4 regions of the Streptomyces sp. NPDC087215 genome follow, and region 3 is predicted to be linked to each of the others. Evidence: riboswitches for the same ligand, from Rfam matches in the RefSeq annotation. Region 3 holds a riboswitch; each other region holds the start of a gene.

Region 1 (5,746 bases), on a different contig from region 3:
CGTCCTTGATCCGGCTGACGACCTCGATCCGCTCCGCCAGCGTCGTCCGGGGCCAGGGCCCCTCGTCGAAGGCCTTCCGGGCGGCGGCGACGGCCCGGTCCACATCGCCCCGGGAGGCGTGCGGGACCCGCCCGATGACCTGCTCGGTGTGCGGCGAGACGACCTCGATGACCTCCTCGCCGAGCGGATCGGTCAACTCTCCGCCGATGAACAGCTTTCCGTGCTCCACAAGCTCGGTCATGACCGCCGCCTTCACGAGGAGGTGAACCCCGGAGGGGATTCCCTGATGATTCCTGACGATGTCTCAGAACTGATACCAGTTCTAGTTATGATGGGCAACGGTCGAGCACCCCCCGCACCCCCGCACCGCCGTGGAGAGACGAGGACCCATGCAGGAATCCACGCCCCAGGTGACCGAGCACGGCGGAGGCGTCTGGTCCCTCCGGGTGCCCATCCCCGACAACCCCCTCGGCCACACCCTCGTCCACGTCCTCGACACCGACCGGGGCCCGGTCCTCGTCGACACCGGCTGGGACGACCCCGCCTCCTGGACCGAACTCGCCGGCGGACTCGCCGCCCTCGGCATCGCCCCCGCCGACGTCCACGGCGTCGTCATCACCCACCACCACCCCGACCACCACGGACTCTCCGGCCGGGTCCGCGAGGAGTCCGGCGCCTGGATCGCCATGCACGCCGCCGACACCGCCGTCGTCCGCCGCACCCGCGAGTCCCGGCCCGGCACCTGGCTCGACTACCTCGCCCGCAAGCTCGCCGCCGTCGGCGCCCCCGAGGACCACCTCGCCCCGCTGCGCGCCGCCCGCGACTCCGGCCGCGCCACCACCCTCCCCGGGCTGCGCGCCGCCCTCCCCGACCGCGAGATCGTCCCCGGCGAACTCCTCGGCCTCGCCGGACGCAGGCTCCGCGCCGTCTGGACCCCCGGCCACACCCCCGGCCACGTCTGCCTCCACCTGGAGGAGGAGCACCCCGCCGGGCTCCCCGGCCACGGCCGCCTCTTCTCCGGCGACCACCTGCTGCCCGGGATCTCCCCGCACATCGGCCTGTACGAGGACCCCGACAGCGCCACCGCCGCCACCGACCCCCTCGGCGACTACCTCGACTCCCTCGAACGCGTCGGCCGCCTCGGCGTCGCCGAGGTCCTCCCCGCCCACCAGCACGCCTTCACCGACGCCGCCGGACGCGTCCGCGCCCTCCTCGACCACCACGAGGAACGGCTCGCCGGACTCCTCGCGCTCCTCGCCGTCCCCCTCACCCCCTGGCAGCTCGCCGAGCGCATGGAGTGGAACCGCCCCTGGGACCGCATCCCCCACGCCTCCCGCAACATCGCCGTCAGCGAGGCCGAGGCCCATCTGCGCAGACTCGTCAAACAGGGCCGCGCCGAAGCCGTCCCCGGCACCGACCCGGTCACCTACCTGGCCGTGTGAGCCACCTCGCACACCGCGCGGGCCGCCCCGCGCCCCCGGGCACCCTCCCTACGGGCCGGTAGACTGACCCGGTCGTCATCATGCCCGTACGGGGGGAAGCCGGTGCGAATCCGGCACTGACCCCGCAGCCGTAGAGCTGTCCCCCGGACAGCGAGTCGGAATGCCCCGCACGGGACGTGACCGCGGCACCGTCGAGGAATACGGAGCCGGAGCCAGGTGCCCCCGAGGCGTGCCGGTGCCCGGCCGCAGGAGAGGGCCCCATGATCACCGTCCGCAACGGCGCCGCCGCGCTCACCGCCGCCGTGCTGCTCGGCACCGCAGCCGCGGGAGCGGCCACCGCCGCCCCCTCCCCCTCGGCCTCCGCCGCCACCCCCTCGCCCGGTCTGTACGGCACCAAGGACCCCACGTACGACGGTGTCTGGCGCCAGTCCCTCGCCTTCCTCGCCCAGCGCGCCACCGGCTACCAGCCCGCCGACCGGGCCGTGGACTGGCTGCTCGGCCAGCAGTGCGCCGACGGCTCGTTCGCCTCCTACCGCCCCGACACCGGCAAGCCCTGCGACGCCAAGACGATGCGGGACACCAACGCCACCGCCGTCGCCGTGCAGGCGCTCGACGCCGTCCGTCGCCAGGCCGCCGACCCGAAGAAGCTCGACGAGGCCGTCAAGGCGGGCACCGGCTGGCTCAGGACCGTCCAGAACGAGGACGGCGGCTGGGGCTACGGAGCGGGCGGCCCCAGCGACGCCAACTCCACCTCGATCGTCATCGGCGCCCTCGCCGCGACCGGCGTCAAGCCCGGCTCGTACACCTCCGCCGAGGGCCGCACCCCCTACGACGCGCTCCTCACCTTCGCGCTGCCCTGCTCCGACAAGGACGGCGCGGGCGCCTTCGCGTACCAGCCCGGCAAGAACGGCGAGCTGCTCGCGAACGCCGACGCCACCGCGGCCGCCACCCTCGCCGGACTCGGCAAGAGCCCCGTCGCCACCAAGGCCTCCCCCGAGCAGCCCCCCACCTGCACCGACCTGACCAAGCCGACCGCCGAGCGGGCCGCCCTCAACGGCGCCTCCTACCTGGCGAAGGCCCTCGCGAAGACCGGCCACCTGACCCTGCCGCCGATGCCCGGCGCCACCGACACCACCGAGCGGCCCGACATCGGCAACACCGCCGACGCCGTCGTCGCGCTCGCCGCGTCCGGCGCCGCCAAGGAGGCCGAGCCCGCCCTGGAATGGCTGGAGAAGAACTCCGCCGGCTGGGCGAAGGAAGGCGGCCCGGCCGCGTACGCGCAGCTGGTCCTCGCCGCCCGCGCCACCGACACCGACCCCCGCGAGTTCGGCACCACCGACCTCGTCGAGCAGCTCAACGCCACCGGGCCCGCGCCCAAGACCCCCGACACCTCCGCCTCCTCCACCAGCGACGACGAGAACTCCGGCTTCGACGTCTGGTGGATCATCGGCATCGGCACGGTCGTCGGCGTCGGCATCGGCTTCCTCGTCAGCGGCCGCAAGAAGTGACCGTCTCCCGGAGAAGGGGCGTCCGGCTCGCGGGCGCCACCGCCGGAGCCCTGCTCACCCTCGCCGGGGTCGCGGCGGCGCCCGCGCAGGCCGCCGGATACCGCTACTGGTCGTTCTGGCAGAGCGACGGCGGCAAGCCCTGGGCGTACGCCACCCAGGGCCCCGCCACCGCCCGCCCCGCCGACGGCGACGTCATCGGCTTCCGCTTCGCGGTCAGCAGCGGCACCGACGACACCTCGCGGCCCTCCGCCGCCCCCGACTTCGCCGGGATCTGCGGAGCGAAGGCGGCCGGGGACGGCGCCAAGCGCGTCGTGGTCGTCGTCGACTCCGGCGGCCCCCGGGACGCCCCGCCCGGCGAGACCCCGCCCCCGCAGCCGGTCACGACCGGCTGCGCCGAGGTCCGCCGGGACGCCACGGCCGCGGAGGCGCTGGCCGCCGTCGCCGCCCCCCTCCGCTACGACAGCGCCGCCATGCTCTGCGGGATCGCGGGCTACCCCGCGCGCGGCTGCGGCGAACAGGTCGCCGAACAGGCGGGCGACCCGTCCGCCACGCCGGGCGCCACCGCGACCGCCGCTCCGGCCGCCTCCTCCGGCGGCGAGGGCGGCGGCCCGTCCCTCGGCGTGCTCGCCGGAGGCGCGGCCGTCCTCGCCCTCGGCGGCGCGGCGATCTGGAAGGCCCGCCACCGCGGATGATCCCGGCATGACGAACCCGGCAGGGGCGGGCCGCGCCCGGACGCGTCCGGCACCCGAGGACGGCCCCCGCACCCGGCCGCCCTCCGTGCTGCGCGCCCCCGAGGCCGACCGGGGCAACGCCCTGCACGCCGGGGCCTGGTGGCTGTGGGCGCTCGGGCTCGCCGTCGCCGCCTCCCGCACCACCAATCCGCTGCTGCTGGGGCTGATCGTCGGCGTCGCCGGATACGTCGTCGCGGCCCGCCGCACCGACGCGCCCTGGGCCCGCTCGTACGGCGCCTTCGTCAAGCTCGGCCTGTTCGTCGTCGCCCTGCGGGTCGTCTTCTCGCTGCTGCTCGGCTCCCCCGTGCCCGGCAGCCACCCGCTGTTCACCCTGCCCGAGGTGCCGCTGCCCGACTGGGCGCAGGGCATCCGGATCGGCGGCCGGGTGACCGCCGAGCAACTCCTCTTCGCGCTGTACGACGGCGCCAAACTGGCGACCCTGCTGATCTGCGTGGGCGCGGCGAACGCGCTGGCCAACCCGGCGCGGCTGCTGAAGTCGCTGCCGGGCGCCCTGTACGAGGCCGGGGTCGCCGTCGTCGTGGCGATGACCTTCGCGCCGAACATGGTCGCGGACGTGGCCCGGCTGCGGACCGCCCGGCGGCTGCGCGGACGCCCCACCGGCGGGGTCCGGGCGGTGCTCCAGATCGGCCTGCCGGTCCTCGAAGGCGCCCTGGAACGCTCGGTCGCGGTCGCCGCGTCGATGGACGCGCGGGGATACGGAAGGACCGCGCACGTCCCGGCGTCCGTACGGCGCACCACCAACCTGCTCACCCTGGGCGGGCTGCTCGGCGTCTGCGCCGGTACGTACGGGCTGCTCGCCGCCGAGGGCGCCCGGTACGGCCTGCCGCTGCTCGCCGCGGGGCTGCTCGCGGCGATGGCCGGGCTGCGGCTCGGCGGGCGCCGGACGGTCCGCACCCGGTACCGGCCGGACCGGTGGGACGCCCGCGCCTGGCTGGTCGCGGGCTCGGGGGCGGCGGTCGCGGTCCTGATGATCCGGGCGGGCGCCTACGCGCCCGAGGCCCTGCGCCCGGGGGTCGTGCCCCTGACCGCGCCGCAGCTGCCGCTGTGGCCCGCGCTCTCGGTCCTGGTGGGCCTGCTGCCCGCGTTCGTGGCCCCCGTTCCCAAGGAGAACGCGTGATCCGCTTCGAGAACGTCTCGGTGACCTACGAGGACCACGCGGGGCCCGTCCTGCGGAACCTGGACCTCACCGTCCCCGAGGGCGAGCTGGTGCTGCTCGTCGGCCCCTCCGGGGTCGGCAAGTCCACCCTGCTCGGCGCGGTCTCCGGGCTCGTCCCGCACTTCACCGGCGGCACCCTCACCGGCCGGGTCACCGTCGACGGCCGCGACACCCGCGTCCACCCCCCGCGCGAGCTGGCCGACGTGGTCGGCACGGTCGGCCAGGACCCGTCCGCGCACTTCGTCACCGACACCGTCGAGGACGAGCTGGCGTACGGCATGGAGTCCCTGGGCCTGGCGCCCGGCGTGATGCGGCGGCGCGTCGAGGAGACCCTCGACCTGCTGGGCCTGGCCGAGCTGCGCGACCGGCCGATCGCCACGCTCTCCGGCGGGCAGCGGCAGCGGGTGGCCATCGGCTCCGTCCTCACCCCGCACCCGAAGGTCCTGGTCCTCGACGAGCCGACGTCCGCGCTCGACCCCTCGGCGGCGGAGGAGGTCCTCGCGGTGCTCCAGCGCCTGGTGCACGACCTGGGGACCACGGTCCTGCTCGCCGAGCACCGCCTTGAGCGGGTGGTGCAGTACGCGGACCGGGTGATCCTGCTGCCGGAGGCCCTCATGGGCCCGCCCGCGGAGATCATGGCGGTCTCCCCGGTGCACCCCCCGGTGGTGGCGCTCGGCCGCCTCGCGGGCTGGGAACCACTGCCGCTGACCGTACGGGACGCCCGGCGCCGCAGCGGTCCGCTGAAGGAGCGCCTGGCGGGACTGGAGCGGCCCCTCCCGTACGGGGATCCCGCGGGAGAGGGGCCTGGAGCGTCCGGGGCGCCCGGTGGGGTGCCCGGGACCTCCGGAGCGGCCGGGACCTCCGAAGCCGCCGGGGCGGCCCTCCGCC
Region 2 (5,746 bases), on a different contig from region 3:
GGTCCTCGGAGGCGCCGACGGGCAGCTCGACCATCCGCGCGGGCCGCTCCGCCGCCGGGGCGGTGTCGTGCGGGCCGTCGGGGCAGCCCGGGTCGGGCGAGGCCGGGTCGCAGCTGAACCGGCAGCCCGCGACGACCGGCACCGGCGGCAGCAGTTCGGCGAGCGCCCGGACGGCGGTGGACTTCGCGGTCCCCTTCTCGCCCCGGACCAGCACCCCGCCCACGGCCGGGCTGACGGCGTTGAGCAGCAGCGCGAGCCGCAGGTCGTCCATGCCGACGACGGCGGTGAACGGATACCGGGCGTTCATCGGCCGGTCCTTTCGTCGAGTTCGCTCCACGGGCGTCCCGTCCGGGACCCCGCGCTTCCGGTGCCGGCGGGGACGGCCGTACGGGCGCCCGCGCCCGGCGGCCCTCCCGCGCTCACGGCGCTCCCGGCGGTACGAACGGCAGGCCGGGCGGCGGACCGTCCTCGATCAGCCGCAGCAGCGCGTCGGTGTCCGCGTGTTCCTCGATCAGGTCGCCGAGCCGGTCGAGCTGCTCCTCGCGGAGCGCCGCGAACGAGGTGTCCGGCGCCGGGACGAAGCGGCGCCCGGCCGCCGCGGCGACCTCCCGCAGGAACGCGCGCCGGAAACCGTCGCTCTCCAGCGAGCCGTGCCAGTGGGTGCCCCACACGGACCCCGCCCGGCATCCGTCGAGGAACGTCTCGCCGCCCAGCACCTCGGCGACGCCGTGGTGGATCTCGTACCCCTCGACCCGTTCCCCGAGGGCCTCGCCGGACGGCCGGGCGAGGGTCTTCTCGCGGGCGAAGCGGACCCGTACGGGCAGCAGCCCGAGCCCGGCGACGGCCCCCGCCCTCGACTCGACCTCGTCGTCGATGTGCTCGCCGAGGACCTGGAAGCCGCCGCAGATCCCCAGCACCGGACGGCCCTCGGCCGCGCGCCGGACGAGGGCGTCGGCGAGTCCCCGCTCGCGCAGCCAGGCCAGCGCCCGGACCGTGCCCCGGGTGCCGGGCACGACGACGAGGTCCGCGTCGACGAGTTCCTCGGGCCGGTCGACGAACCGGACGACGACGCCCGGCTCGGCCGCCAGCGCGTCCACGTCCGTGAAGTTGGACATCAGCGGTACGGCGCAGACGGCGACCCGCAGCACGTCCGCGCCGACCGGCGGGGCGACGACCGACTCGCGGACCGTGCCGCGCAGCGAGACGCGCAGCCCGTCCTCCTCGTCGATGCCGAGGCCGTGCGCGTACGGCAGGACGCCGAAGGTGCGGCGGCCGGTCAGCCCGTGCAGCATGTCGAGGCCCGGTTCGAGGAGGCTCACATCGCCCCGGAACTTGTTCACCAGGTATCCGGCGACCAGTTCCTGGTCCTCGGGGGCCAGCAGCGCCGTCGTGCCGAAGAACTGGGCGAAGACCCCGCCCCTGTCGATGTCGCCGACGACCACGACGGGCAGCCGCGCGGCCCGCGCGACCCCCATGTTGACGATGTCGGTGCGCCGCAGGTTGATCTCGGCGGGGCTGCCCGCGCCCTCGCAGATCACCGCGTCGTAGCTGCTCCGCAGCTCCTCCAGGCAGGCCATCACCGGTTCGAACAGCTCCTTCTGCCGTCCGCCGTGGTAGCCCCGGGCGCTCATCTCACCCACCGGCCGGCCCATCAGGACGACCTGGCTGGAGCGGTCGCCGCCCGGCTTGAGGAGCACCGGGTTCATCAGCGCCGTCGGCTCCACCCGGGCGGCCTGCGCCTGCATGGCCTGGGCCCGGCCTATCTCGGCGCCCTCGCGGGTCACGAAGGAGTTCAGGGACATGTTCTGCCCCTTGAACGGCGCCACCTTCAGGCCCGCGCGGACCAGCCAGCGGCAGATCCCGGCCGTCACGACGCTCTTCCCGGCGTCGGACGTCGTACCGGCGACCAGCAGCCCCCCACCCCTCACTTCGTCCTCCGCTTCACGGTGTCGGTCAGTATCCGGCCGCCCACGCAGACGGCCAGGGTGAGCGCGGTGACCCGGCGGGACAGCCGGACCGCCCGTTCGATGTCGGGCACCTCGACGGCCCGGCCCGTCGCGTTGAGCACCGGCCGGTGCTCGACCCGGCCGCCGTACGCGAGGGTGCCGCCGAGCCGGACGCCGAGCGCGCCCGCGAAGGACGCCTCGACGGGGCCCGCGTTGGGGCTGGGGTGGCGCGCCGCGTCCGCCCGCCAGGCCCGTACGGACCCGCGCGGGTCCCCGCCCGCGACGGTCGCGAGGGCGGCCGTCAGCCGGGCGCCGGGCCAGCCCGCGAGGTCGTCGAGCCGGGCCGAGGCCCAGCCGAAGCGCCGGTGCCGCGCGGACTTGTGGCCGACCATCGCGTCCAGGGTGTTGACGGCCCGGAAGCCGAGGAGCCCCGGCACGCCCGCGACCGCGCCCCAGAACAGGGCGCCGACCACGGCGTCGGAGGTGTTCTCGGCGACGGACTCGACGACCGCGCGGGCCATCGCGGGCCCGTCCAGGGACTGCGGGTCGCGCCCGCACAGGTGCGGCAGCCGCTCCCGGGCCGCCTCCAGGTCCCCGGCGGCCAGCGCCCCGCCGATCGCGCGGGCCTCCCGGCCCAGGGTCGTCCCGCCGACGACGGCCCAGACGGAGACGGCGGTGAGGGCGACGGCGGCGGACGGCCGGTCGCGCACGGTCCGCGCGGCGAGGGCGCCCAGGGCCGCGGCGGTTCCGGCGCAGACGGCGGTGTGCAGCGTGCCCCAGCCCCGGTGGTCGTGGTGGAGGCGGTCCTCGACGGCGGCGGCGGCCCGGCCGAACGCGGCGACGGGATGGCCCCTCCGGGGGTCGCCGACGAGCAGGTCCACGGCGAGACCGGCGGCGGTGCCGCACGCGAACACACCGGTGGTACTGGGGCGGCCGGGCATGGCGCTCCGTCCTCACTCAGGGTCCGCGCCCTGGATCGACGTCACCGGCGGCGAGAGTTCCTGGCTCCCGGACCCTCGGATCCGGTCACAGTGGCGGGACCGCGCCGGATTCGCACCGGACTTCCTCTTCTGCCGCCGTCTTGGCCCCGGCAGTCCACCACGCCCCGAGAACAGCCGTCAACTCACCGTTGACCTGCGGCGGGGCACTGTGCGGAGCACCACAGACAGGGCCCGGACGCGCACGGAGGCCGGGTGACCGCACACGAGGTGCGGCCACCCGGCCTCCGGGGGGTGGACCGTCAGGCGACGATCAGGTAGATGCCGTACGACACGGCCGCGACGCACAGGGCGAAGCAGGCGTAGGCGCCGGTGCGGGCCAGGACGGCGGAGCCGCCCCGCGCGGCGGCCTGCTCCTGCTTGGAGAGGCCGACGATGCCGAGGGTGAAGAGGCCCACGAGGGCGAGAGTGGCCACGAGGCTGACTCCGAACACGGAGCCGAGGGCCGCCCAGTCGATCTTCATGTCGTTCGTTCCTTACACCGCTGCGGCGGAGGCCGGGGGAGCGGACGGGTCGATGGGGGCCGGGGCCGGGATGGTCGCCTTCAGGTCCGCGTCCGTGACGGCGGCGAAGGAGCCGGCCGGGGGCGGCGGGGTGACGGCGGCCATCGCGGTGGTCACCACGCCCGCGGGCTCCGCCGGGGCGTCGGACTCGACCTCGTTGACGTTGTGGTGGTCGACCGGCTTGCGGCGGGACAGCACCCAGATGTAGGCCGAGCCGCCGATCAGGACGGCCGCGGTGGCGGCGATGCCCCAGGGGCCCTGCTTGGTGAGGAACTCGGCACCGGCGCCGACCAGACCCGCGGCGGGCAGGGTCAGGCCCCAGGCGACGAACATCCGGGTCGCGGTCGACCAGCGGACGACACCGCCCTTGCGGCCGAGACCGGCACCCATCACGGCACCCGAGCAGGACTGGGTGGTGGAGAGGGAGAAGCCGAGGTGCGAGGAGGCCAGGATGACCGTCGCGGCGCTGGTCTGGGCGGTGAAGCCCTGCTGCGGCTGGAGGTCGGTGAGGCCCTTGCCCATGGTGCGGATGATGCGCCAGCCGCCGAGGTAGGTGCCGAGGGCGATGGCGACACCGGCGGAGACGATGACCCAGAAGGGCGGGTTGGCACCGGGGGCGACGACGCCCTGGGTGACCAGCGCGAGGGTGATGATGCCCATCGTCTTCTGCGCGTCGTTGGTGCCGTGGGCCAGGGAGACGAGACCGGCGGAGGCGATCTGGCCGACCCGGTAGCCCTTGGCGGTGTGCTTCTGCTCGGTCTTCGCGCCGATCTTGTACGTCAGACGGGTCGCCAGCATCGCGGCGAGACCGGCGACGAGCGGGGCGGCGATGGCCGGGATCAGCACCTTGGTGATGATCGTGGAGCCGTTCACGGCCGACCAGCCGGCCGACATGACCGCGGCGCCGATGAGGCCGCCGAAGAGGGCGTGGGAGGAGCTGGACGGCAGGCCCAGGAGCCAGGTCAGCAGGTTCCACAGGATCGCGCCGACCAGCGCGGCGAAGATCACCTCTGTTCTGATGCCCTCTTCGTTGATGATCCCGCCGGAGATCGTCTTGGCGACCTCCACGGACAGGAACGCGCCGACGAGGTTGAGCACGGCGGACATGGCCACCGCCGTCTTGGGCTTGAGCGCACCGGTCGAGATGGTCGTGGCCATCGCGTTCGCGGTGTCGTGGAAACCGTTCGTGAAATCGAACACGAGAGCTGTCACGACCACAATGGCGAGCAGCAGCGTGATGTGTTCCATTTACCCAGGCAATCGTTTGACGTCAGTGGCCAGCCGAACGTAAGCAACCTGGGTGAACGGAAGGTGAACTGGGTAGGGCGCGACGGTGTCTCTATCCGGTGTCAACAGATTCCGTTTACGGCTCCGGAGCACCCGCTGTCCACGATGCGGTCACCCCGCAACCCCGGGTAATCCCGGACGACACCGGGCACGTACGACCTGTCCCGGTTCCACCCCCGCCACCCGGTTCCGCTCCCCGGACCGGACCATCCGACCGGGGGACCCCCCTGAGGAGACTCATGTCACTCCCCCGGGGGACCCCCGGACCCGCTCCCCGCACCCCCGGCCGGCCCCGTCCGGTGGCAGCCCGCCGCCACCCTGCCGAGACTGGGAACGTGCGCCCGGCTACAGCGACGGCAGCGGCCGTCACCACCCTGCTCGGTGTCGGCGCGGCCGCGGTCGCGGCCGGCCGGTACGCCAGCGACGCCGCCCTCAAGGCGCCGTCCGGACGTCCCCTCCCCGGGGAACCCCGACTGACCGTGCACGCCACCGGTCCCGGACAGATCACCCTCACCCGGGGCCTCGCCTCACTGCGCCCCGGCACCTACGGCATCGAGGGCCACGGCCTGCACGCCGTCGTCGGCCCCGTCCTCGACCGCGTCCCGCACACCGCCGACACCGTCGTCCGGCGCCTGGAACGGGTCGAGCTCGGCGTCGTCGCCCCCGGCGTCCGCGTCCGCCTCACCCCCCAGCTCCACCGGGGCACCCCGACCTCCGCCCTCGGCATCCCCCACGAGGACACCGAGATCCCCGGCGAACTCGGACCCCTGCCCGCCTGGCTGGCCGCCGCCCCCCGCACCACCTGGGTCATCGCCCTGCACGGCCTCGGCACCACCCGCGAGCACCCGCTGAACGTCCTCCCCTTCTTCCACCGGAGCAAGGTCCCCGTCCTGATCCCCGCCTACCGGGGCGACGAGGGCGCGCCCCCCTCCCCCGACGGCCTCGCCCACCTCGGCGCCTCCGAATGGCGCGACGTCGACGCCGCCATCCGCTACGCCGTCCGCCGGGGCGC
Region 3 (5,746 bases):
GCGGACCGCCCCACCCGGACCCACCCGGACCGACGCGGACCGCCCCGGCCCGACCGGCCCGCCGGACCGACCGGACCGACCGGACCGACCGGACCGCCGAGGCAGGGCACCTCACCCCGACCGGCGCCACCGGGGCGGCCCCAGCCCTTCGGCGGGCCGCCCCCTCCCCCGTACCCCTGGAGGCATCGTGATCCCGCACCCCGCCCATCAACCCCCCGCCCCCGCGCGGTCGTTCGTCTCCGGCGCACCGGGGACCGGTGCGCTGGCCGAGCACGTCATCGCCACCCGGCAGGGCTCCTGGTGGACCGACCGTCCGGCGCACCCCCGGGTCGTCGCCGTCACCTGCGGCGGCCACGCCCTCCTGGCCGGTGACCCGACCGCGCTCGTCCCGGCGGACCTGGCCCCGCTGGCCGGTCACCACGTGGAGGCGTCGGCACGGTTCCTGCCGGTGCTGGCCGCCGCGTTCGACCGTCTGCACCCCTGGGACCGGATGCTGTACGTGCACCGCGAGCCCGGGATGCCGCCGCGCCTGCCGCGCGGGGTGACGGTCCGTCGGCTGACGGCCGGGGACGCCCGCGCGCTCGCCGCGGTCGCCCCCGACCTCGACCGCGTCCACGCGACCTGGGGCGGCCCGGCAGCGCTCGCCGCCTCGGGGCACGCCTGGGCGGCCTTCCGCAAGGGGCGGGTCCTCGCCGTGGCGTGCGCCCGGTTCACGGGGAGCCGGTACGAGGACGTGGCCTGCGCCACCGCCCCCGGGGAACGGCGGCAGCACCTCGGTCTGGCCTGTGTCGAGGGCCTGACCGCCGATGTCGCCGCGCGCGGGCACACCGCGACCTGGAGCTGTTCGCGGGAGAACCGGGCGAGCCGTCTGCTCGGCTGGTCGGCCGGTTTCCGGCTGGTGCGGGAGTACGTCCACCACTCGACCGGGCCCTTCACCGCCACCACCGTCAGCGGGACGTCAAATCTGCCCGCCGCCGCGTAAACACCGCGTTGTCCGGGGCTGTTGGGGGCGCTCCGGGGTCCTAGCGTCGGCGCCATGCAGCCTCCTGTCCGTACTCCCGCACCCGGCTCCGCCCCCGTGCCCGGTCCCTCCTCCGACGTCCTGCACGACAGCGGATGGCCGGGCGAGGCCCGTGCGGCGGCCGTCTGCGCGGGCCTTCTGCTGGGGACGTCACTGGGCGTCGACGCCGGGGCGTACGGGCTGCCGCTGTCCCACGCCCTCGGCTGGATCGCGCTGTCGGCGCTGCTGTTCGTGGTCCTGCTGCCCGCACGGGTCAGCCTGGCGCCGGGGCTGCTGACGGTCCGGGGGCTGTGGTTCACCAGGACGGTCCGCACCGACCGGATCACGGCGGTCGCGTGGCCGACGGGCACCGCCCGGCGGCTGCGCCTGCGCGACGGGGAGGGCGGGTGGGCCGAGGTGGACCTCCGGGTCCTCCTGGACAATCCGGTCCTGTGGCTGAGGATCGAGTCCGCGGCGCTGTCGGCCCGGCGGCGGGGGACCCTGGCCCACGGCACGGCCGACCTGGCACGGCTCGCGCTCCGCGTCGACACCGAGACGACCCGCTCCGTCCTGAGGGCCTCCGGTCTCGGGTAGCGCCTGTCCGGCGGATCGCCGTGCGAACGATCACACGGCCGCGCGCACGGTACGCGTCGTCGGTGTGACCGAGGAGAGGCCCCGGACCGGTGGGAGGGGCGGCCCGGCGGGGGAGGGGTGCTCCCACGGGTCGGCGGGGGTACGTCCTCGCTCGCCCGGACCGCCGTGCGGTGGACGGCACGTAGGCTGGTGGGGCAGCTGGTTCGCCCCGCCCGCCAGGCGGGAGCGTCGTAAGAGGGAACCCGGTGGGAATCCGGGACTGCCCCGCAGCGGTGAGCGGGAACGACCGCCGTCATACGCACTGGGCCCGGCACACCGGACCCGGGAAGCGACGGCCACTAGGTGAACTCCCCCAGGAGAACGCGCCCGCGAGTCCGAAGACCTGCCCGCTGTCCGCGCGCCGGACACCCCGTGCGCGCGGAACCGCCGAGCCGCGACTCGCGAAGGAGAGTTGACGTGGCAGATCCCACCGTCACCGGCCTTGCCGCAGACCCCACCGACACCCCCAGCCCCGCCCGTAATCCCGTTCCCCGTCCGGGAAAGACCCCGGACGACTCCCGGGTGGTCCTCGCCCACATCATGAGCGACCACGACACCAATCTGTACGGCACCATCCACGGCGGGGTGATGATGAAGCTCATCGACGACGCCGCCGCGGCCGCCGCCGGACGGCACGCCGGCGGGCCCGCCGTGACCGCGTCCGTCGACCGGATGACGTTCCTGGCCCCCGTACGGGCCGGGGACCTGCTGAGCGTGGAGGCCGGGCTCGAACGGGCCGGACGGACCTCCATGACCGTCGGCGTGCGGGTGACCGCCGAACGCTGGAACGACTCCGGTCCCGTCACCGAAGTGGCCACGGCCTTCCTCACCTTCGTGGCGATCGACGCGGACGGCGGTCCGCGTCCCGTGCCCGCCCTCGTCACGGCGCTGCCCGGCCTGTCCTGAGGGGAGCCGGGGCCGCCGCCCCTCCGGGGGCCGCGGCCCCGTGCCGTACGGATCAGGTCAGGGACCGTCCGGGATTCGGACAACATCCGGCGCTCGTCCGGCGCGACCCGTACCCTGGCGCGTGCAGCTGGTTCGCCCCGTCCGCCAGACGGGAGCGTCGCAAGAGGGAACCCGGTGGGAATCCGGGACTGCCCCGCAGCGGTGAGCGGGAACGACCGCCGTCATACGCACTGGGTCCGAGACACCGGACCTGGGAAGCGACGGCCACTAGGTGAACTCCCCCAGGAGAACGCGCCCGCGAGTCCGAAGACCTGCCCGTTGCCCGCACGCGGACGATTCCGCGCGCGGTCATCCGGTGACCTCGAGGGCGGGTCGGCGACCATACGGGCGTACAGCCGTGCCATGCCGCGCACGCGTCCCTCCGTTTCCGGTCACTCCTTCCGCGTCTCGTCAGGTCTCCGGACCTCAGGGATCCATCTCGTGAAGGAGATCTCCGTGACCACGAAGTCCGCAGCCCCGGCGGCACGCGCCACCGTGTACGGCTACCCCCGTCAGGGCCGTGACCGTGAACTCAAGAAGGCGGTCGAGGGCTACTGGAAGGGCCGGGTCACCGCCGACGCCCTCCATGCCGTCGCCGCGGGACTGCGCCGGGCGAACTGGCTCGAACTCTCCGGGGCGGGCATCGCCGAGGTGCCGACCGGCGACTTCTCGTTCTACGACCACGTCCTGGACACCAGCGTGATGGTGGGCGCTGTCCCCGGCCGGCACCGGGACGCCGTGGCCGCCGACGTCACCGACGGCTACTTCGCCATGGCCCGTGGCACCCAGGATGTCGCCCCGCTGGAGATGACCAAGTGGTTCGACACCAACTACCACTATTTGGTACCCGAGTTGGGTCCCGACACCGTCTTCGTCGCGGACTCCACCAAGCAGGTCACGGAGCTGCGGGAGGCCCTCGCCCTCGGTCTGGCCGCCCGTCCCGTCCTGGTCGGACCGATCACCTACCTCCTGCTCGCCAAGCCCGCTCCGGGGGTGGCCGAGGACTTCCAGCCGCTGACCCTCCTGGACCGGCTCCTGCCCGTGTACGCCGAAGTGCTCGCGGACCTGCGCGCGGCGGGCGCGGAATGGGTGCAGCTCGACGAGCCCGCCCTCGTACAGGACCGCACGCCCGCCGACCTGAACACCGCCGCCCGCGCCTACCGTGACCTCGGCGCCGTCGAGGACCGGCCGAAGATCCTCGTGGCCTCCTACTTCGACCGGCTCGGCGACGCCCTCCCGGTCCTCGCCAAGGCGCCCGTGGAGGGGCTCGCCCTGGACTTCACCGGGCCCGCCGCCGCCAACCTGGCCGGGCTCGCCGCCGTCGGCGGACTGCCGGGGAAGCGACTCGTCGCGGGCGTGGTCGACGGCCGCAACATCTGGGCCGACGACCTCCAGAAGTCCCTCACCACCCTCGGCACCCTCCTCGGTCTCGCGGACCGCGTGGACGTCTCCGCCTCCTGCTCGCTGCTCCACGTGCCGCTCGACGCCACGGCCGAGAAGGACATCGACCCGCAGATCCTGCGCTGGCTGGCCTTCGCCCGGCAGAAGACCGCCGAGACCGTCACCCTGGCCGCCGGACTCTCCCGGGGCACCGACGCCATCGCCGGTGAACTGGCCGCCAACCGTGCCGCGCTCTCCTCCCGCGCCGAGTCCCCCCTCACCCGCGACCCGGCCGTACGCGCCCGCGTCGCGGCCGTCACCGACACGGACGGCCGCCGCTCCCGGCCCTATCCGGAGCGGGCCGCCGCCCAGCGGGCGCACCTGGGCCTGCCGCCGCTGCCGACCACCACCATCGGATCCTTCCCGCAGACCACGGAACTGCGCACCGCCCGCGCGGACCTGCGCGCGGGCTCGCTCGACGCGGCGGGTTACGAGGAGCGGATCAGGGCCGAGATCCGGGAGGTGATCGCCTTCCAGGAGAAGACCGGCGTCGACGTCCTCGTCCACGGAGAGCCCGAACGCAACGACATGGTGCAGTACTTCGCCGAGCAGCTCGACGGCTACCTCGCCACCCGGCACGGCTGGGTGCAGTCGTACGGCACCCGGTACGTCAGGCCGCCGATCCTCGCCGGTGACATCTCCCGCCCGAAGCCGATGACGGTGCGCTGGACCGCGTACGCCCAGTCCCTCACCGCCAAGCCGGTCAAGGGGATGCTCACCGGTCCGGTCACCATGCTCGCCTGGTCGTTCGTCCGCGACGACCAGCCGCTCGCCGACACGGCGCGCCAGGTGGCGCTCGCCCTGCGCGACGAGGTGAACGACCTGGAGGCGGCGGGGACTTCCGTCCTCCAGGTGGACGAGCCCGCGCTGCGCGAGACCCTGCCGCTGCGGGCGGCCGACCACCCGGCCTATCTGGCCTGGGCCACCGAGGCGTTCCGGCTCACCACCGCCGGGGTGCGGCCGGACACCCAGATCCACACCCACATGTGCTACGCGGAGTTCGGCGACATCGTCCAGGCCATCGACGACCTCGACGCCGACGTCATCAGTCTGGAGGCGGCCCGCTCCCACATGCAGGTGGCCCGGGAGCTCGCCGCCCACGGCTACCCCCGGGAGGCGGGACCGGGCGTCTGGGACATCCACTCCCCGCGCGTCCCCTCCGCCGAGGAGGCGACGTCCCTGCTCCGCAAGGGACTTGAGGCCATCCCCGCCGACCGGCTCTGGGTCAATCCCGACTGCGGCCTGAAGACCCGCGGCTGGCCCGAGACCCGGACCTCCCTGGAGAACCTCGTCACCGCCGCCCGTACCCTCCGCGGGGAACTGCCCACCACCTGACCCGCCCTCGCGTCGGCCGCCGACGCGGAGGCCGGTCCTTCCGCGCGGTACCGCGACCAGGGCCGTCTCGTCCAGCCACGGCTCGACGACCCGGCCCTGGTCGCGGTCCGGCTCAGGCCCCGCCGACCAGCCCCGTCTCGTACGCGAAGATCACGGCCTGGACGCGGTCGCGCAGGCGGAGTTTGGCGAGGACGTGGCCGATGTGGCGTTTCACGGTGGGTTCCGCCAGGCGGAGGGCCGCGGCGATCTCCCGGTTGGTGAGGCCCCGGGCGAGTGCGGTCAGAACCTCGCGCTCGCGGGCGGTGAGGAGGCGGAGGCGTTCGTCGGCCCCTGAGTACGTGGCGGGGAGCCGGTGGGCGAAGTCCTGGAGCAGGCGGCGGGTGACGCGGGGCG
Region 4 (5,746 bases), on a different contig from region 3:
GGGTCATGACGTGACCACGGCCACCGGCGGGACCCACAAGTGCGACGGCACCAACGGTTCGGCCCATCCGGCGGCCGTGCCCACACCCACCGCCGCCCTTGACGACGCCGCCAGGAAGAACGGCTTCACCTGGGACGGCACCTGGTACGCCTCGTTCGACGACTTCTCCGTGGACACCATCAAGAACGTCAGCGGCGGCGGTGCGGCCTACTGGAACATCGCGGTCAACGGCACGCCCACTCCGGTCGGCGGCTGCCAGTTCAAGCTGAACGCCGGTGACGAAGTCGCCTTCACCTGGACCGCGTTCTAGCGGACTCCGGACTCCGGACTCCGTCAGGGCCGGGGGCGGGGGCCCGGCGCCATGGGCCCCCGCCCCCGGGGAGATCAGGCTCCCCAGCGGAGCGCGATCGTGTCGCCCACGTTCACCGTCTTCTCCCTGAGGGCTCCGGCGAAGGCCGAGCCGTCGACGCCGACCTTCCAGGTGTTCGCACCGCTGTCGGCCTTGCCGTTGAGCGTGGTGATCGCGCCGGTGCCCGAGGAGGGGGTGACGCCGGTGACGCAGCCGGACGGGGTCGAGGCGGTCGTCGCGGCGGCGAGGACCTCTCCGAGGGTGGTGGTCGTCGCCGTGGGCGTGAAGGACACCGAGCAGACCTTCAGGTTCCCGCTGCCGTCGTCGACGCTCAGCGCCAGCTTCGTGGCGGTGCCCGGGGTGAAGGCGGACTGGGCCGCCCACCGGGTCGCGCCCGGGGTGACCGGGACCGGCGGAGCCGTGGTGAAGCCGCCTCCGGCGACGGCGCGCAGCGCGTCGATCGAGGCGTAGGCGGAGGGAGCGGTGTCGGCGGGCTTGTACTTGAAGCCGCCCGCCGGGGAGAACTGGTTGACGATGAGGAAGTCGACCGGCGTCTTGGTGCTGACGGTGGTGAACTCCGCCGACTGCGGGTTGATCCCACAGGCGTTGAGGCCCGCGACGCCCCAGCCGTTGGAGCTGGTGTTGACCCCGTAGAGGGAGTTGAAGGCTCCCGAGGCGCTGACCAGCTTGCCCTTCAGGAAGTTCTTGGCCTGGACGACGTCCGTGTCCGTGCCGGGCACCCCGGAGGCGCACAGGGCGGCCATCGCGGCGCCGGTCATGTCGATGTCGCTCGCGGAGTTGATGCCGGTCGGGTTGCCCTCGACCTTCTGGTAGGTCCATCCGCCGTCGTTGTGCTGGTTGGCGCGCAGCTTGGCCACGAGCGCGTCGCTGAGCGCCTGCGGGACGCGGGCGGTGCCCGCCTGGGTCTTCGCGCCGCCCAGCGCGAGCGCGGCGAAGACGGTGCCGTTGAAGTTCGCGGACGGCCCGAAGTAGCCCGGCTCGGCCGTCTGCCAGTACGCGTAGACGTCCGCGACGAGGTTGCGGGAGGCGGAGACACGGGCCGGGTCGATGCCCGCGGCGTACGCGTTGAGCGTGCCGCGCTCGTAGTCGGTGACCACCGGGGTCGCCGACGGCCAGGCGGTCGTGGACAGCAGGTTGCGGTAGACGGTCCTGGCGTTCTTGGTGGTGTCGCCGCCCGGGGCGACGTCGACGACCGCCGTCCCGGACGCGGCGAAGGCGCTGAACGCCCACTCGTTGGAGAGACCCGATCCGGCGTAGGAACCGTCCGCCGCCTGGAGGGACTTGAGGTAGGCGACGCCGTTGGTCCTGGACGTGGCGATCTGCGCGGGGGTGGAGGTCGCGAGGGCGAGCGGCGCGGTGAGGGCGAGGGCGCCGAGCGCGGCGGGCACCGCGAGCGCGAGGCGGCGGGAGGTGCGGGGACGGGACATGGCCTGCTCCTGGAGATCGGCGGACGCCGACCGCTCCGGGGTCATGCCGCGTGCCGCCGTGGGGGAGCACGGCCGGGCATGGCCGGGGGCCGCCGTCCGGAACGCGTGGTACGGCTTCCTGCACTGCATCGCCGTATGGGCATTCGGGCTCGGGAGCGGCCCCCGCCGTCCCATACCGCTGCGCGTCAGCTCCGGCCTCGCACCGGATTCCCCCATGTGGCAGCCCAGGACGCTACCCGAGTGGTCGAGGGACCGCCAGCCGTGGCGGGTTCTGTCGCGGCAGCTCACGGTCCGGCGCCGGGGACCGGGCGCGGACCGTCTTGACGGCCTGAACTGATCCGTGTTGCACTCCGGCTGACATTCATTCAGCACCAGGGGAAGCCGGTCGAACTCCGGCACTGACCCGCAACCGTAGGCCCGGCCCCGCCGGGCGAGTCGGAATGCCTGGGGCTGGGACATCGGTACGAAGAGCGCCGTCGCGGACTACGGCGTGGTCATCAGCGCCTCCCCGTGGCACCACGCCGTGTGGGGGCGCGTCGCCACGCACGCAGCCGCCCGGCAGAGACGAGGGGCCGCGGTGGGGACCGAACAGCAGGCGAAACGCCGGCCGGGAGCGGGACGGCGACCGCTGTCCCTCCTGACCGCCACCTTCCTGACGCTCGGCGCCGGAGTGGTGTTCCTCACGCAGGCCCCGTCGGCCGGGGCCGCTCCGGTCGAGAAGTGCACCCGCACGAAGGGCGCCGTCGTCGCCGTGGACTTCGGGCACTGGGGCGGCCCGGTGGTCCGCGGCTGCGACACCACCCCCACCACCGGCTACGAACTGCTCAGGTCCGGCGGGTTCGGCACCACCGGAACGGGACACGACGGTCCCGGGTTCCTCTGCCGCATCGGCAACAGCGTCTTCAAGAACGGCAAGCAGCACCCGACCCCCGCCGAGGAGGACTGCGTCCTCACCCCGCAGGCCACCGCCTACTGGTCGTACTGGATCGCCTCCCCCGGCCAGCGGAGGTGGACGTACAGCCCGCTGGGCGCCATGTCGCGCACCCTCAAGCCCGGCGACGTGGACGCCTGGGTCTTCGGCGGCACCGACATCGGCGGCACCAGGGGCAGGCCCACCTTCACCCCCGACGACGTCCGCCCGCCGGGCGGCGACCCGCCCGCCCCGGGCGACCCGGCCGCGCCGGACGTGCCCCCGGGGCGGGTCGACCTGTCCGCCGCGACCCGCTGGCTCACGGAGCGGCTGACGAACGGGCAGCGTGTCGTCGTCGACGGCGACACGGCACCGAACTACCTCGCCACCACCGAGGTCGCCTACGCGCTGGCCTCCCTCGGCGACGCGAACCCGACGACCCGCAGGATCGCCGACTACCTGGGCAGGGCCGAGCACACCGAGGCGTACGCCTACCCGGCGGGGAAGGACGAGGCGCCCGACGCCACCGCCGCCGCCCGCCTCGCGCTCGTCGCCGAGGCCACCGGCAAGGACCCCCGGGCCTTCGGCGGCCACGACCTCCTCGGCGATCTGCTGGCGAACGTCTGCCTCAGCGGCTCCGACGCGCCGCAACCCGTCCCCGGCTGCGCGACCCGGGGCGACTTCCGTACGACGGGGCAGACCGAGGGCCAGGCCCTGGCCGTGATCGCGCTGCTGAGCGGCGGGGTGAAGCCACCGGCCGACGCCGTGACCCGGCTGGCCCGGCTCCAGTGCGACGACGGCGGATTCCCCAGCTTCCTGATCCTGGACGGCCAGCCGTGCGAGAGCGAGGCCGGAAGCACCGCCCTCGTCGCCCTCGCGCTCCAGACGGCCGGCGGTCACACCCCCGTGGTGACCAGGGCCCGGTCCTCGCTCAAGAAGGCCCAGTTCCGGACGGGCGCCTGGCCCGCGGCCTCGTACAGCGTCCCGGGCAGCGCCCACGCCACCGGCTGGGCGGCCCAGACCCTGCGGGCCCTGGGTGACAGGGCGCACGCGGACGCGGCGGTCTCCTGGCTCTCGCGGCAGCAGCTCCCCGGGGGCGGCTTCGCCTTCGAGGAGGGCGGCACGGACCCGCTGCTCTACGCGACCACCGCGGCGGTCGTCGCGGGCGCGAAGAGCGATCTGGTGACGCTGACCACCCCGGAGCCCGTGACCCCGCCGACCACGCCCCCGACCACTCCGCCCACGACGAAGCCCACCGCTCCCCCGGCGGGTGAGGGCCCGGACCTGAGGAAGGGTTCGGCCTACCTCGCCGACCACCAGCGGCTGGTCAGGGGCCGCTACTACGAGGCCGGGCGCGGCTTCGCCGAGTACGGCCTGACCATCGACGGCGCCTACGCGCTCGCCGCCACCGGCCACGACGACACCACCCTGCGCAACATCGTCGACTTCCTCGACAAGGGCGGCAGGGACGCCATGGGCCGGGACGTCCACGACTGGACGAAGATCGGGACGAAGTACGCCGGCGGCGGCTTCATCGGCAAGGCGGCGGTGCTCGCCGAGTCCGTGGGCCGTGACCCCCGCGACTTCGGCGGGCGGGACCTCATCGGCGCCCTCGCCGAGGGCGTCTGCCCGGCGGCGACCCCGGCGACGCCGAGGAAGTGCGCGGCCAAGGGCAACTACACGTACGCGACCTCCGTCTTCTCCCAGTCCCTCGGCGTCATCGCCCAGGTCCGGGCGGGCGAGTCGGCCGCCGCGGCCGGGCCGATCGCCTATCTGAAGAGCCTCCAGGACCCGTCCACGGGCGCCTGGCCCAGCCTCATCGGCGAGCGGAGCGCGAACGAGGTCGACTCGACCGCGATGGCCGCGATGGCCCTGCACCTGCTGCCCGACGCCGCCTCCCGGGCGGCCGTGGACAGGTCCCTGGCCTGGCTGGCCGCCCAACAGCTCCCGGACGGAGGGTTCATGGGCGCCTCCGGCAACTCCGTGAACTCGGCCGCCCTCGCCGTGCAGGGCCTGTCGCTGGACGCCGGAAAGTACCCGGCCCAGATCGCCGGGGCCAGGAAGTTCCTCGCCTCGCAGCAGAACGAGGACGGCGGGTTCACCATCGCCGAGGGCGCCCAGCCCGGATCGGACGTCCGCGCGTCCGCGCAGGCGGTCGGCGGGGCCACCGGCATCTCCTTCGGCGTACTGGCCCGTGACCTGAGCGGCACCACCCCCGAACCGGTCCCGAGCGTCTCCCCGTCGACGCCGCTGATCATCACCCCGGGCGAGGAGACCGGCGGCTCCGGGGGTACGGCCTCCGGCACGGGCGGCGGCAGCCTCGCCGCGACCGGCTCCCGGACGACCGGCCTCGCCGTCGCTGCGGTCCTCCTGGTCCTCGGCGGCTGGATCACGACCCGGACCGCCCGGGTCCACCGCACGAGCACCGAAGGCCCGGCACTCACGCTGGGCCGCAGGGCCATCGGCAGGTCGAGGCCGGCATCCGGCCGCAGGGCCGAGGGCGGGCCGGGACCCATACCCGGCCGCACGGCCGACAGCGGCCGTGCGGTCATGCCCGGCCGCGCCACCGCCGAGGTCCGGACGCCCGCGCCCGGCCGTACGACCACCGACGGTCCGACGTCCACACCCAGCAGCACGACCACCGACGGGGGCCCGGCGTGACCGCGCGCCGCGCCGCGCGCGCCCTCGCCCGTACGGCCACCGCGCTGGGGCTGACGGTGGCGGCCCTCGCCGCCACCACGGCCCCCGCCGGAGCCGCCCCGCAGCCGATGGGCCGGTGCACCACCTCGTCGGGCGTCGTCCTCGCCGTCGACTTCAGCCACTGGGGCGGGCCCGTCTACCGCTCGTGCGGCACGACACCCACCACCGGCTACGAACTGCTGAACCAGGGCGGCTGGCGGACCACCGGCACCGGCCACGACGGCCCGGCCTTCATCTGCCGCATCGGCTACAGCGGCCATCAGGGCGGCAAGCAGTTCCCGACGCCCCGGCAGGACGACTGCGTCCTCACCCCGCCCGCCTCCGCGTACTGGTCGTACT

Evidence for each region. A riboswitch is a leader RNA that binds a small molecule or an ion and turns the genes downstream of it on or off. The one in region 3 is predicted to bind cobalamin.
Region 1: another riboswitch for cobalamin. It lies ahead of ACIO92_RS06580 (prenyltransferase/squalene oxidase repeat-containing protein); the one in region 3 lies ahead of ACIO92_RS32335 (acyl-CoA thioesterase).
Region 2: another riboswitch for cobalamin. It lies ahead of ACIO92_RS09050 (cobalamin biosynthesis protein); the one in region 3 lies ahead of ACIO92_RS32335 (acyl-CoA thioesterase).
Region 4: another riboswitch for cobalamin. It lies ahead of ACIO92_RS00450 (prenyltransferase/squalene oxidase repeat-containing protein); the one in region 3 lies ahead of ACIO92_RS32335 (acyl-CoA thioesterase).

What each region holds. Positions count from the first base shown of each region.
Region 1 is NZ_JBIUZD010000002.1:436,854-442,599, reverse strand. Features, by position in the region: gene ACIO92_RS06590 (aldehyde dehydrogenase) at 1-241, opposite strand, end outside; gene ACIO92_RS06585 (MBL fold metallo-hydrolase) at 390-1,442, shown strand; cobalamin riboswitch at 1,507-1,629, shown strand; gene ACIO92_RS06580 (prenyltransferase/squalene oxidase repeat-containing protein) at 1,703-2,950, shown strand; gene ACIO92_RS06575 (SCO2322 family protein) at 2,947-3,642, shown strand; gene ACIO92_RS06570 (energy-coupling factor transporter transmembrane protein EcfT) at 3,650-4,819, shown strand; gene ACIO92_RS06565 (ABC transporter ATP-binding protein) at 4,816-5,746, shown strand, end outside.
Region 2 is NZ_JBIUZD010000002.1:998,053-1,003,798, forward strand. Features, by position in the region: gene ACIO92_RS09040 (putative cobaltochelatase) at 1-307, opposite strand, end outside; gene ACIO92_RS09045 (cobyric acid synthase) at 420-1,928, opposite strand; gene ACIO92_RS09050 (cobalamin biosynthesis protein) at 1,925-2,887, opposite strand; cobalamin riboswitch at 2,919-3,061, opposite strand; gene ACIO92_RS09055 (hypothetical protein) at 3,187-3,408, opposite strand; gene ACIO92_RS09060 (inorganic phosphate transporter) at 3,421-4,695, opposite strand; gene ACIO92_RS09065 (hypothetical protein) at 5,070-5,746, shown strand, end outside.
Region 3 is NZ_JBIUZD010000023.1:7,839-13,584, forward strand. Features, by position in the region: gene ACIO92_RS32325 (GNAT family N-acetyltransferase) at 188-982, shown strand; gene ACIO92_RS32330 (hypothetical protein) at 1,037-1,594, shown strand; cobalamin riboswitch at 1,826-1,978, shown strand; gene ACIO92_RS32335 (acyl-CoA thioesterase) at 2,051-2,539, shown strand; cobalamin riboswitch at 2,651-2,873, shown strand; gene metE (5-methyltetrahydropteroyltriglutamate--homocysteine S-methyltransferase) at 3,035-5,353, shown strand; gene ACIO92_RS32345 (response regulator) at 5,466-5,746, opposite strand, start outside.
Region 4 is NZ_JBIUZD010000001.1:112,738-118,483, forward strand. Features, by position in the region: gene ACIO92_RS00440 (DUF4430 domain-containing protein) at 1-310, shown strand, start outside; gene ACIO92_RS00445 (hypothetical protein) at 385-1,797, opposite strand; cobalamin riboswitch at 1,935-2,013, opposite strand; cobalamin riboswitch at 2,127-2,264, shown strand; gene ACIO92_RS00450 (prenyltransferase/squalene oxidase repeat-containing protein) at 2,375-5,368, shown strand; gene ACIO92_RS00455 (hypothetical protein) at 5,365-5,746, shown strand, end outside.